3 regions of the Paenibacillus sp. 11B genome follow, and region 1 is predicted to be linked to each of the others. Evidence: riboswitches for the same ligand, from Rfam matches in the RefSeq annotation. Region 1 holds a riboswitch; each other region holds the start of a gene.
The links. Region 1 has a riboswitch for S-adenosylmethionine ahead of Q0V21_RS26145 (methionine ABC transporter ATP-binding protein). Riboswitches for the same ligand answer to the same signal wherever they lie in the genome.

Region 2: another riboswitch for S-adenosylmethionine. It lies ahead of mmuP (S-methylmethionine permease); the one in region 1 lies ahead of Q0V21_RS26145 (methionine ABC transporter ATP-binding protein).
Region 3: another riboswitch for S-adenosylmethionine. It lies ahead of metA (homoserine O-acetyltransferase MetA); the one in region 1 lies ahead of Q0V21_RS26145 (methionine ABC transporter ATP-binding protein).

What each region holds. Positions count from the first base shown of each region.
Region 1 covers NZ_JAUKNS010000007.1:65,504-69,896, forward strand. The annotation lists gene Q0V21_RS26135 (COX15/CtaA family protein) at 1-531, shown strand, start outside; gene Q0V21_RS26140 (Cthe_2314 family HEPN domain-containing protein) at 747-1,475, shown strand; SAM riboswitch class I at 1,603-1,745, shown strand; gene Q0V21_RS26145 (methionine ABC transporter ATP-binding protein) at 1,873-2,907, shown strand; gene Q0V21_RS26150 (methionine ABC transporter permease) at 2,908-3,567, shown strand; gene Q0V21_RS26155 (MetQ/NlpA family ABC transporter substrate-binding protein) at 3,646-4,393, shown strand, end outside.
Region 2 covers NZ_JAUKNS010000004.1:166,939-171,331, reverse strand. The annotation lists gene Q0V21_RS17645 (spore germination protein) at 1-21, shown strand, start outside; gene Q0V21_RS17640 (Ger(x)C family spore germination protein) at 18-1,220, shown strand; SAM riboswitch class I at 1,316-1,418, shown strand; partial or broken gene mmuP (S-methylmethionine permease) at 1,505-2,912, shown strand; gene mmuM (homocysteine S-methyltransferase) at 2,890-3,924, shown strand; gene Q0V21_RS17625 (ABC transporter permease) at 4,214-4,393, opposite strand, start outside.
Region 3 covers NZ_JAUKNS010000008.1:12,075-16,467, reverse strand. The annotation lists gene corA (magnesium/cobalt transporter CorA) at 1-103, opposite strand, end outside; SAM riboswitch class I at 557-682, shown strand; gene metA (homoserine O-acetyltransferase MetA) at 917-1,834, shown strand; gene Q0V21_RS27320 (aminotransferase class I/II-fold pyridoxal phosphate-dependent enzyme) at 1,859-3,046, shown strand; gene Q0V21_RS27315 (trans-sulfuration enzyme family protein) at 3,039-4,232, shown strand.

The sequences.
Region 1 (4,393 bases):
ATGATGGCGCTTGGTATTCGGCAGGAGGTTCGCCACGGTGGATTGGAACGACTCAATCGATATCCGCGGGTCAGTAAAGGTTTTCGTAATCTGGTGTGGTTCTCTACGATCTATACGTACCTCGTGGTATATACTGGGGCATTCGTGAGCCATACGGATTCGGCAGGAGGCTGTTCCGGCTTTCCGCTCTGTAACGGACAGATTATTCCCGAGCTCTCGGGAGGCGTGGCGGTTGCTTTCGCTCACCGGGTTGCGGCTGTTTCATTAGTGATTGTCATTGCAATCCTCGGTCATTTTGCGTATCGCAAACATCCGGATAACACAGAGCTAAGAGCGTTAGGTGTCATTTCTGTTGTGCTGGTTCTGTTGCAAGTGGTCATTGGTTTTGGACTGATGCTTACGATGAATCGCCCGGAAGTGTACATGTTCGTGGCGCTGGCGCATATGCTCGATATTGCCATTTTATTCGGTGTACTAACCTATATGAGTTTCCTGGTGTACAAGTTGCATCGGCCCGTTAACCGGTTCTAATATATCCGAATTATTGTCGTTCAGGGGATGAATCCAGTGAAGTTCACCATCCGATGATGTACATCATTGGACAGGTGAACTTTGTTTGATGTCAGGCGTGTCAGGGCACCCTATTGTAAGCAGCGGTCATACGTTTACTCTGATTCCGATTTTGTTTAAATATGATGAATTATGATTATTTTGATGATCTGCAGAGTGGAAAGAGGAGGCTATATATGCTGCGAACGTTGCTGGGTGAAAAGCCGCGTAAAAACGAAGGGATACTGAAGGATGCAATAGAAGCGATGGCGGATACGCTTGAGTTATTTCAGCGACAGATGCATGTGGACCATGATCCAACCCATGATTATCGTAAACTGTATGTGTGGACCCAGGGACTCATCTCCTCGCTGGATGAGCTGGAACAGAGCTGTTTTGCTGCTTCCCATTTTCGTCAGAAAGTCAAAGCAGGCTCTACGGATGATATGACGTTACCCGAAAAAGCGGAATATGCCCGTTATGTCTACTTCTATAAGGATGGCTTCATCCGATGTTTTGCCATTCTGGATAAGTTAGGTACAGTGTTGAATGAAATATTTGAGCTAAATACGACCAATGTTAAAACCCATTTTTCTTATTTTACCGTATTAAGACAGTTCGGATATGACAAACTGCATCATGATCTTGCCAACGAACTGATCCAGATTAAAGACTCTTACCGTGAGCCAATGAGCAAATTGCGCAAACGACGAAACATGGAGATTCATTACATGAACTCCGAAATGCAGGATGATCTGTGGCAGCTGCACCAGACTCTGCAAGGGAAAGTGAAGCTGGAGGATCTGGATCAGCATCTCTTGGAACTCCGCCAGGGTGTGGATATGGTATGTGAGACGTTAAAAGCAGCCTATGGCTACATCAACAAGAAGTGGCATAAGCAAGGAATAACTCAATCCGGAAAGTAATTAGTTTGAAATATTTCCCTTTGACAAATCGGAATACTTGGATTATACTGAGTTCCTGATCGACAGTTAGATGGAATTAACATTTATGACATTAACATTATAACTACTGAACTTATAAATTAAATATTTCTTATCGAGAGCGGCGGAGGGACAGGCCCGATGAAGCCCGGCAACCGATTTATAACTGCATGACAGCTGTGTCATTCTTTATAGATGTTAGGTGCTAATTCCTACAAAATGTGTGCAAGGCACAATTTTGGCAGATGAGAAGGTATAATCTTTCACGTGAAGAGCCCTTTTTGTTTCTGCAAAAGGGGCTCTTTTTTGTACATCGAAGGGGAGTTTTCCTTTCATTCGGGTAAAGATACATGTAAGCAGTGGGAAGGAGCAAGTAATTTTGATTGAATTAAAAGGTTTAACCAAGACGTACGGTAAAGGTTCAAAAAGTACGACGGCCTTATCGGATCTAAATTTGAATATCCGCAAGGGTGAAATATTCGGAGTTATCGGTCATTCCGGTGCAGGCAAGAGTACATTGATCCGTTGTATCAATTTGCTCGAACGCCCGACGGCCGGCGAGGTTTGGGTGGATGGAATCAATTTAACCAGTCTGGGCAAGACCGATTTGCAACAACAACGGCGTAAGATCGGCATGATTTTTCAACACTTTAATCTGTTATCCTCAGCTACGGTATATGACAATGTGGCTTTTCCTTTGAAGCTGGTCAATACTCCCAAGGATGCAATGGATCGGAAAGTGAAGGAAATGCTCGCATTGGTTGGACTGGAGGACCACAGCAATAAATATCCGGCCCAACTGTCAGGTGGACAGAAACAAAGGGTGGGTATTGCGAGAGCACTCGCGAGTGATCCAAACGTGCTGCTGTGTGATGAAGCTACATCGGCACTTGATCCCCAGACAACTGATTCGATTCTCAAGTTGTTGCTGGATATTAATGAAAAGTACAACCTCACCATTGTTCTGATCACCCATGAGATGCACGTGATTCAGAATATCTGTGATCAGGTGGCGGTTATCCATCAGGGAGGCATCGTGGAGCAAGGGCCGGTGACGGAAGTATTCCTCAAGCCGCAGCATGCAATTACGCGTGACTTTATGATGCGGGACCATGAGGTGGGGATAGCATTGGAAGAGACTGCTCTGGCGAGTGCAGATGTTTCATTGCAGACGGACGGATCTTCTAAGCTTGTGAAAATATCCTTCCTGGGCAATAAAACCTATGAGGCGATTTTGTCCAGAACGGTTCGCAAAACAGGAGTGGATTTCGCCATTTTGCAAGGCACCATTTCGACGATCAAACAAGTTCCTTATGGGCAGCTGACCGTTCGGTTTGAGGGACAGTCGGATGAGATTAACCTCACCATTCATGAGTTAATCGCCCAGGGACTTGATGTGGAGGTGCTTCGTTAAATGGATTTTTCAACAGTGCGTTGGGAAGAAATCGGTAAGGCTTCAATTGAAACACTGCAAATTCTGGGAGCATCGGGACTGTTCACGATCATCATTGGTTTGCCGCTGGGCGTATTGCTGTTCATGACAGCAAGGTCGGCTTCAATCAAGTCTCAAGTGGTGTACACTATACTTTCGTTTATTGTAAACATTCTGCGATCCGTGCCATTTATCATTCTGATTGTTGCACTCATTCCGTTCACGCGTTCACTGGTCGGCACAGCTACAGGCGTACTGGGTGTTATACCACCGCTCGTCATTGCCGCTGCTCCATACTTTGCCCGGTTGGTGGAAACTACACTGCGTGAAGTGGATCGAGGCGTCATCGAAGCGGCGCAGGCGATGGGAGCTTCAACCGGACAGATTGTAAGGCGTGTGCTTCTGCCAGAGGCACTGCCGGGTCTGTTAGCCGGAATTACCATTACCATCGTTACCCTTGTCTCCTACACGGCGATGGCGGGCATGGTTGGTGGTGGAGGGTTGGGAACATTGGCAATAAATTATGGCTACTATCGATATCAGAATGAAATTATGATTATAGCTGTTGTATTTATGGTTATTCTGGTGCAAGTGCTTCAGATGGCTGGCGATCGTTTGGTTAAATGGTTCACCAGGAAATAACACATATATAGCATTTGCCTGATTCGGTATCGACTTGGTGCAAAATGCAAAAAAATTATTGGAGAAGGGGTTTTACACATGAAAAAATGGTCTTTTGCTCTACTAAGCATTATGCTGATTGCGGTTCTTGCGGCTTGCGGAAACAACAAGGATTCCGACAGCGGCGCTGACAATGCTGGAGGCGCACCGCGCACCGTCGAATTGAAAGTGGGAGCATCACCTACACCACATGCGGAAATTTTGGAAAGCATCAAGCCTGAACTCGAAGCTGAAGGCATTCGCTTGCAAATCGTGACTTTCAATGACTATGTTCAACCTAACCAACAACTTGAAGATAAACAGTTGGATGCGAACTTTTTCCAACACCAGCCTTACCTGGATACAGAGAACAAAGAACGTGGTTTTCACCTCGTTGCTGTAACACCTGTGCATGTTGAGCCATTTGCTGGCTACTCCAAAAAAATCAAATCATTGGATGAGCTGAAAGACGGTGCCAAAGTAGCGATTCCGAATGACCCGTCCAACGGTGGACGTGCACTGTTGTTGCTGGCCAAAGAAGGCTTGATTACGCTCAAAGATGACACCAATATCGTTTCAACGATTCAGGATATTACAGCCAATCCAAAAAACCTGGATATTATCGAGCTGGATGCAGCCATGATGCCTCGTCAACTGGATGAAGCAGACCTGGTATTCATCAACGCCAACTACGCGCTGGAAGCCAATCTGAACCCGGAGAAGGATGCGTTGTTAATCGAGGACCTGCAAGGTAACCCATATGCAAACATCCTCGTATCCCGTGAAGATAACAAAGATGCAGATGCCA
Region 2 (4,393 bases), on a different contig from region 1:
AAAGGAGGCAAATACAATTGAACAGGATCAGAAAGACATTAACCATTTTGTCAACGGCGCTGCTGGTTTTTGCCTCAGGGTGCTGGAGCAGCAAAGAGATCGAAGATTTAAGTGTTTATGTGGGTCTGGGACTGGACGTCGCTGAGGAATCGAAATTTGAACAGGACATTAATAAACAAGGAGGTCATTATCCCAAAAACAATGTATTTACATCTACCGTACAGATTGTCCCACGAGTTGGGGGGAAACAGGAAAATCAAAGCAGTTCCAGTGGTTCTTCCGGCGGACAAACCTTTTTGAATGAACAGCTTACCGGAGATTCCCTTTTTCAGATCTTTCGTCAGTTTGCTCTAAGAAGAGACCGTCCACTCATTGGTCATCATTTAAAGGTTATTGTCGTTTCCCAAGAGTTGTCGAATAAATATAGTCTGGAGCAGCTGCTTGATTTTATTTTGCGGGACAATGATATCCGACCCAGTTCCCTTATTCTGGTGAGCAAAGGACGCGCTTTGGATGCTCTTAGCTCCAAGGAGCCGGGAGAAATCCCAGCCTTTTATCTGAGAGGGTTGGTGAATAATGCATATCGTAACAATAAAATTCTTCCTCCTGTATCCCTCGCGAAACTTGATGGCAAAATGCAGTCAGGATCAAGCTTTTTGCTGCAAAATGTCCTTACTGCTGATGGGGAGCATAAATTCTCAGGAGCAGGCGTCTATAAAGGGAAAACGAAAAAGTGGATCGGCAGCTTAAATCAGGTGGACCTTCAAGGATTGTCCTGGATCACTGGGGAGGCTAAGGGAGGGGCCTTAAAATCGTATGCACCGAAAAAGGGACATACGATAGTCTATGAAATCAAGTCTACTAAGAGCAAAATTGTGCCAAAAGTCCACGGAGATGACATTTCTTTTCATGTAAAGGTTGAATCAGAAGGTCAGCTCATGGAAGATTGGAGTTCTCCGGAAATTCCTGCGACGGAAGAGTACATTAATGAATTGGAGGTTCAGTTCGCTGGTGCAGCCAAAGAACAGATGCAGCAGGTTATGAACAAAATGCAGCACACCTATCGGGTGGAAGTGGCCGGATTTGGAGAGCAGTTGCGGATCAAATATCCGAAGGTATGGAAAAAGGTCAAAAAAAATTGGGATGAAACCTTTAGTCAGATTCCCGTGACCTATGATGTGAAAATGAAAATCACAGATTATGGATCATCGATAGATTAAAGATGGGGTTGGAGATTTCCTTTATCCACAAATGGATGATGATATTTAATAGTTGACACAACCATGATAGATCGCTATATTTATAAAAAATCATTTTCTTATCCAGAGAGGTGGAGGGACTGGCCCTTAGAAGCCTCAGCAACAGATCTGAACGATACTGTGCTAATTCCAGCGGGTGAACAGCCTGATAGATAGGACGTTTGTTTTTATTTGTCAGTAACGGCGCACTCTTCAGGAAGAGTGTGTCTTTTTGTTGTTCTGGATGAAGAAGCAGGGGAGCAGGCATGGATAACAACAAAGATACTGGGCATTTTCAGCGTAAAATGCAGGCACGACATGTAATTATGCTCTCACTTGGTGGAGTCATTGGTACAGGTTTATTTCTTAGCTCTGGATATACCATCCAGCAGACCGATCGGCACGATTCTATCTTACCTGATTGGAGCGATTGTCGTTTATCTGGTCATGCTCTGTCTTGGTGAGCTGTCCGTTCATATGCCGGAGACAGGGGCGTTTCATAGCTATGCGGCAAAATACATCGGACCAGCAACAGGATACACCGTGGCCTGGTTGTATTGGTTAACCTGGACGGTTGCCCTCGGTTCCGAATTTACAGCAGCCGGACTGCTGATGCAGCGCTGGTTTCCTTCCGTGAATGTATGGATCTGGAGTGCGCTCTTTGCGCTCATGATCTTCCTGTTCAACGCGCTGACGGTCAAATTTTTTGCGGAATCGGAGTTCTGGTTCTCATCGGTTAAAGTCCTTACGATTGTGGTCTTTATTATTCTAGGAGGCGCAGCCATGTTCGGTATTATCCCAATGGCTGATTCGGAACCTGCACCATTTCTAACTAATATTACTGCATCTGGTTGGTTCCCGAACGGGGCTACTGCGATACTAATGACGATGCTTGCCGTAAACTTTGCGTTCTCGGGCACGGAATTGATCGGGATTGCAGCCGGGGAGACCGAGAATCCGGAGAAGACCATTCCAAAAGCAATCAATACCACGTTGTGGCGTTTAATACTCTTTTTTATTGGAACGATCGTTATTCTCTCTGCGTTATTGCCGATGTCGGATGCCAGTGTCCTTGAAAGTCCATTCGTGGCCGTGATGGAGCGAGTTGGAGTACCCTATGCAGCAGATATTATGAACTTTGTCATTCTGACGGCAATTCTCTCTGCTGCCAACTCGGGTCTGTATGCCTCTTCGCGGATGTTGTGGTCACTCGCGGATAAAAAGACGATCTCTCCGTGGTTTGCCCGGTTGACCAAGCGTGGTGTACCGCTGAATGCACTTCTGATTAGCATGGTTGGGGGCGGTCTGGCCTTGCTGTCCAGCATTATTGCCCCGGGTACTGTGTATATTACGCTGGTGTCCATCTCAGGCCTCGCGGTTGTCGCCGTGTGGATGAGCATCAGCGCTTCACAGTATATGTTCCGCAGGCAATATATTCGAGAGGGTAACTCGGTAAAGGACCTGGTTTACCGAACGCCGTTTTATCCGGTGGTACCGATTATTTCGTTTGTATTGTGCCTGGCTTCATGCATAGGTATCGCCTTTGACCCGACACAGCGTATTGCGCTGTATTGCGGGGTTCCATTTATCGCACTATGTTATGCAGCGTATTATCTGACAGAACGTGCGAACAAGAAAAGAGGACAAGTACATGACGCAACCAACGCAAACTAATCCCATAGAACAAATATTGTGCCAATATCCGGTGATGATTTTGGATGGTGCACTGGCAACCGAATTGGAACAGCATGGCTGTGATCTGGATGACCCGTTATGGTCAGCACGTGTACTGCTGGAGAATCCGGACGTGATTTCCCAGGTGCATGCTGATTACTTCCGTGCGGGAGCGGACTGTGCTATTACATCCAGTTATCAGGCGACTGTGGACGGCTTTAGCAAGAGAGGCATCGGAGAGCAGGAGTCGCTGGAACTGATAAGCAAGACAGTGAAACTCGCTGCGCGAGCCCGAGATGAAGTCTGGGCTGAAGTGCAAGATAGGGGGAAGTTAGAGAATTTAGAAGCTAACGAGTCAACCGATAAGAAACATACGGCAGTGGTAACGGAGAAAAGGGTATTGGCTCGTCCGCGTCCGATTGTTGCTGCATCGGTTGGACCCTATGGGGCTTATCTGGCAGATGGTTCGGAGTATGTCGGTCACTACGGTGTCTCGGACGAAACATTGAGCGCGTTTCATCGTCCACGGATTGCAGCACTGCTGGAGGCAGGTGCGGATATTCTGGCTTTTGAGACGATCCCATCCTTGCAGGAGGCGCAGGTATTGGTTGCTTTATTAAAGGAGTTTCCCAACGCCTATGCATGGATGTCTTTCTCTTTGAAAGACGGGAAAGCAATCAGTGAGGGTACACCCTTGGAAGAGTGTGCTCGCTTACTTGGTGCTGAGCCTCAGATTGCCGCGATTGGCTTGAATTGTGCGCCGATGGAATTCGTGACAGAAGCGGTCGGTATTTTGAGTCAGGCCAGCGATAAACCGGTTATTGTCTACCCTAACTCGGGTGAAATCTATGATGCAGTAACGAAGACGTGGAGCGGCCAGGGTACTTGTGGCAGCATGAGCGATGCATCGGAGCAGTGGGTTGCGGCGGGGGCCAAGATTATTGGCGGCTGCTGCCGGACTACACCCTATCAGATTGGTGAACTGGCGAAGAAGTGGCGGAGCCAAAGCTGAGAACATGAGAGGTTAAGTTGCAGTTATGAACGTGCAGTTCTACACTTTCTAAATGCAAAGAGCCCTTTCATATCCTTTAACGGATTTGAAAAGGCTCTTATTTGTGTTGTTTGTTAAAGGAATACAAACTATAAACTGTTTGAGCTGGCTTCCATCCCCAAGGTTATTCAAATCGAGACGAATGGTACCCGCATCGGATTTAACCGAGGATTTCCCATCCACTTCTAATTCCGCAAGATCAATGGATCCTGCGCATGTTATGCCTCCTTCATTCTTCATACGTTTTGTATTATTCAACGACCAGAATGCGTGGGGAAGCATCACGAATCACTCTGGATGATACCCAGGAGCCCAGAGCTGCTGCAAGAATGCTCATGCATGCAAATAATAGTATGCCTCCCCAGTTCAGGATGAGGGGAATCTGTACGATTCCGTATCCGGAGAGGACCTTTTCAAGCAGAATTGGCAG
Region 3 (4,393 bases), on a different contig from region 1:
CGTCCGCATCAATCCAGTAAAATCCCTCCGCTGGTGGAGTCAGCGCCTGCTGAATGTCATCCACCGGAATAAATACACCGTTGTTTACCAACCGGATTTTCATTGTTCATCTACTCCTTCTGCACCCGCCAAATGGGCGGATTTCATCAATATGGGCGCAAAAAGAACAGATCAGCCGGTCGGCAGCGGATCCTGGAAGTCAGGACTGCGTTCGCTTTATAACCAAACGGAAGTAACGTCCCGCTGCCGGCATGCTGATATCAATTCTCTATGCAGTTTGTCGGAATTCGGCTGCCAGTCAGGCCTCGGGTCGCCATCCATTGAATATGTCACCTCTCACATAAGGGTTTACAACACTTGTCTAGTATACCGCTGGTACAGAGTCCTTTCAAGCGCAAAAATGTGTCGATTTCGCGCCCTGGAGCAGTGTATGACAACGGCTGACGAACGGTTCCGATCCAGATGAACAGACATTGAACTACACCTTGACGTGAGGGGATTAATGTTTTAAAGTAAACGGTGAACCACACTAGATTTTACAATTAAATAAAGCGAAATCTTATCAAGAGTAGGTGGAGGGACTGGCCCGATGAAACCCGGCAACCGGCGGTATACCGCACGGTGCTAATTCTTGCAGCGACCAAGTGTCCAAGTTGACACTGTTGTAACTGAGAGATGAGAGAGGCGCATATCTATTTACATATGACCTTTCTCGGAATCCGAGGAAGGTCTTTGTTATATGCACCGACTTCTCAGCAGTGATTTTCGCTAAGGAACTTGAGCTTGCCGCCAGCAATGTGGTTGCAATTCAGCGCCTGCAGGCAAGCTCATGGCAGCCTATAACTGTTCGGATGCGAATCGTATCGCAGCCGCAGTGGCTGCATCTATTTATGCTCAAGGAGGAGTTAGAACCACTATGCCAATCAAAATTCCAGACACACTGCCTGCCAAGGAAGTACTCGCAGGAGAGAACATCTTTGTCATGGACGAGACATCCGCTTATCAGCAGGATATTCGTCCGCTCCGTATCGCTATATTAAACCTGATGCCTACTAAGGAAACGACAGAAACTCAATTGCTTCGTCTGGTAGGTAACACACCCATTCAGGTAGATATCGTTCTGGTTCATCCGAAGTCTCATACGTCCAAGAACACATCCCAGGAATATTTGGACCTGTTCTACAAAACCTTTGACGAGATTGAGCACCGCCGTTTTGACGGCATGATCATTACGGGAGCTCCTGTAGAGCAAATGGATTTTGAAGACGTGAACTATTGGAAAGAAATCCAGGAGATCTTCGAATGGACCAAAACCAATGTGACTTCGACTATGCATATATGTTGGGCTTCCCAAGCGGGTTTATACCATCATTTCGGAGTTCCAAAGGTTCCGCTGGATGAAAAATGTTTTGGCGTATTCTCACACACGATCAACAGATCCAACGTGCCTTTGCTGCGTGGATTTGATGAAGTATTTAACGTTCCGCATTCCCGACATACGGAAGTGCGCCGTGAAGATATTGAAAAGAATGAAAGTCTGGAAATTTTGGCTGAATCGGAGGAAGCCGGTATTTTTCTGGTCGCCACCAAAGACGGCAAACAAATTTTCGCTACCGGACATGCCGAGTATGACCCGCTTTCATTAAAATGGGAATATGACCGGGATGCATCCAAAGGCATGGATATTGCGCTACCGAGACATTATTTCCCGAATGACGACCCTTCCCGTGTACCTCCAGCCACCTGGCGGGCACATGCAAACTTATTATTCTCTAATTGGCTCAATTACTATGTGTATCAAGAGACGCCTTACGATATTGGTCCGCAAATCTAATCGACACTACAGGAGGATGCTGCAATGGAAGACAACAAGTTGAAAATCGAAAGCCGATTGGCTCAAATCGGGTCTATCAATGAACCGGTAACGGGTGCCATTAATTTTCCGATCTATCAATCCACTGCGTTTCGCCACCCGAAGCTTGGACAAAGCACGGGGTTTGATTATATCCGTACGACCAATCCAACCCGTAAAGTATTGGAAGAAGCAGCGGCGGCATTGGAGTCGGGGGATGCAGGTTTTGCCTGTAGCTCCGGCATGGCAGCTTTGCAAACGATTTTTGCTTTATTCGGTCAAGGAGATCATCTAATTGTATCGCTGGATCTGTACGGGGGAACGTATCGTTTGCTTGAACGCATCCTGTCTCGATTCGGTGTGACAGCAAGTTACGTAGATACCAATGATCTTGCAGCTCTGGAAAGTATCCGTCAGCCGAACACAAAAGCGGTATTTATTGAGACACCGACTAATCCACTAATGATGATTACGGATGTGGAAGCGGTATGCTCCTGGGCGAAGAGCCACAACTTGCTGACTATTGTGGATAATACACTACTGACTCCGTTCTTCCAGCGTCCAATTGAACTCGGTGCCGATATCATCATCCATAGTGCTACGAAGTATCTGGGTGGTCATAATGATGTCCTTGCCGGATTAATTATTACCAAAGGAGAAGAATTATCAGCCGAAATGGCATTCCTGCACAATTCCATTGGTGCAGTGTTATCTCCAAGCGACTCCTATCAGTTGATGAAAGGTATGAAGACACTTGCTCTTCGTATGGAGCGGCATGAGTATAATGCCTTGACGATTGCCAAGTATCTTTTGGAACACCCAGCCGTTAACGAAGTGTATCATCCTGGTTTGTCGGATCATCCCGGATTTGAAATACAGAATAAACAGTCGAGTGGGAACACAGGCATTTTCTCTTTCAAAGTAAAGGATGCCCGTTATGTTGAACCGTTGCTTCGTCACATCAAACTGATTGCCTTTGCGGAAAGCCTCGGGGGTGTAGAGTCGTTGATGACCTATCCTGCGGTACAGACCCATGCGGATATCCCGATTGAAATTCGTGACGCTGTAGGTGTGGATGACCGTCTGTTGCGCTTCTCTGTAGGGATCGAGCATGCCGAAGATCTGATTGCCGATCTGGGCAATGCACTCACAGCTGCACAGCAGGAGATTGAAGGAGGAGCGCATCATGAGTGAGCAAAACAATAATGCCAACAATCATGATCGGAATGTTCATTCCGACCTGAAGTTTGACACCAAGTTACTGCATTTCGGTGACGAAATCGATAAAACAACCGGGGCTTCCAGCGTGCCGATTTACCAGGCCTCCACATTCCATCATTTTGATATTTTTAATCCGCCTCAACATGATTATAGCCGTTCGGGTAACCCGACTCGTCAGGCATTGGAGGATTACATTACATTATTGGAAGGTGGAGCCCGCGGATTTGCGTATTCCTCCGGCATGGCTGCCATCTCCAGTGTGTTCATGATGTTCTCCGCAGGAGATCACATGATTGTAACGGAAGATGTATATGGAGGTACATATCGACTGCTTACTTCCATTCTGAGCCGGATGCAGATTGAGACTACCTTTGTGGATATGACCAATATTGAGGAAGTAAAGGCAGCGCTTAAACCGAATACGAAGGCAGTCTATATGGAGACACCATCCAACCCGACACTTCGGATCACGGATATTGCTGCGGTCACCTCTTGGGCACAGGAACAGGAGTTAATCTCCATTCTTGATAACACCTTCATGACACCCTACTACCAACGTCCAATCGAGCTCGGGGTGGATATTGTCGTACATAGTGCCACCAAGTTTCTTGGCGGACACAGTGATGTGCTGGCAGGTTTAGCTGTTGCTCGTACCGATTCACTGGGAAGACAGCTAAAACAATTGCAGAATGGACTGGGAACCGTGCTGGGTGCTCAGGAATCCTGGCTGCTAATGCGCGGCATGAAGACCTTGGGTGCACGAATGGCACACAGTGAACAGAGCACTGCCAAACTGGCAGCCTGGCTCAGTGGACGCAGTGATATTACGGCTGTATTTTATCCGGGGCTGCTGGATCATCCCGGCCGTGAAGCTCACGAACGTCAGTCAAGCGGGTATGGTGCGGTCGTGTCGTTTGACGTCGGTTCAGGCGATCGGGCCAAGGCTGTACTTAACCGTGTGAAATTGCCAATTGTTGCCGTGAGTTTGGGTGCGGTTGAAAGTATCTTGTCTTATCCTGCGATGATGTCTCATGCGGCTATGCCGGCTGAGGTTCGTCGTGATCGGGGAATCACGGACGGATTATTGCGTTTCTCGGTTGGACTGGAAGACATCGATGACCTGATTGCCGATCTGGATCAAGCACTTCAGGACTCGTAGAGTCGGTAGTATTGAAACAAGGGTGTTAGAGTGCCCCTGAAAAAGAAATGAAATAGATACCATATGTAAACATTTTTATTAATTTTTAAAGCACCTGCCCATAAGGTGCTTTTTTTCACATGTAACCTGTGTTACGATATGTGGAGTACAGAAATGCGATG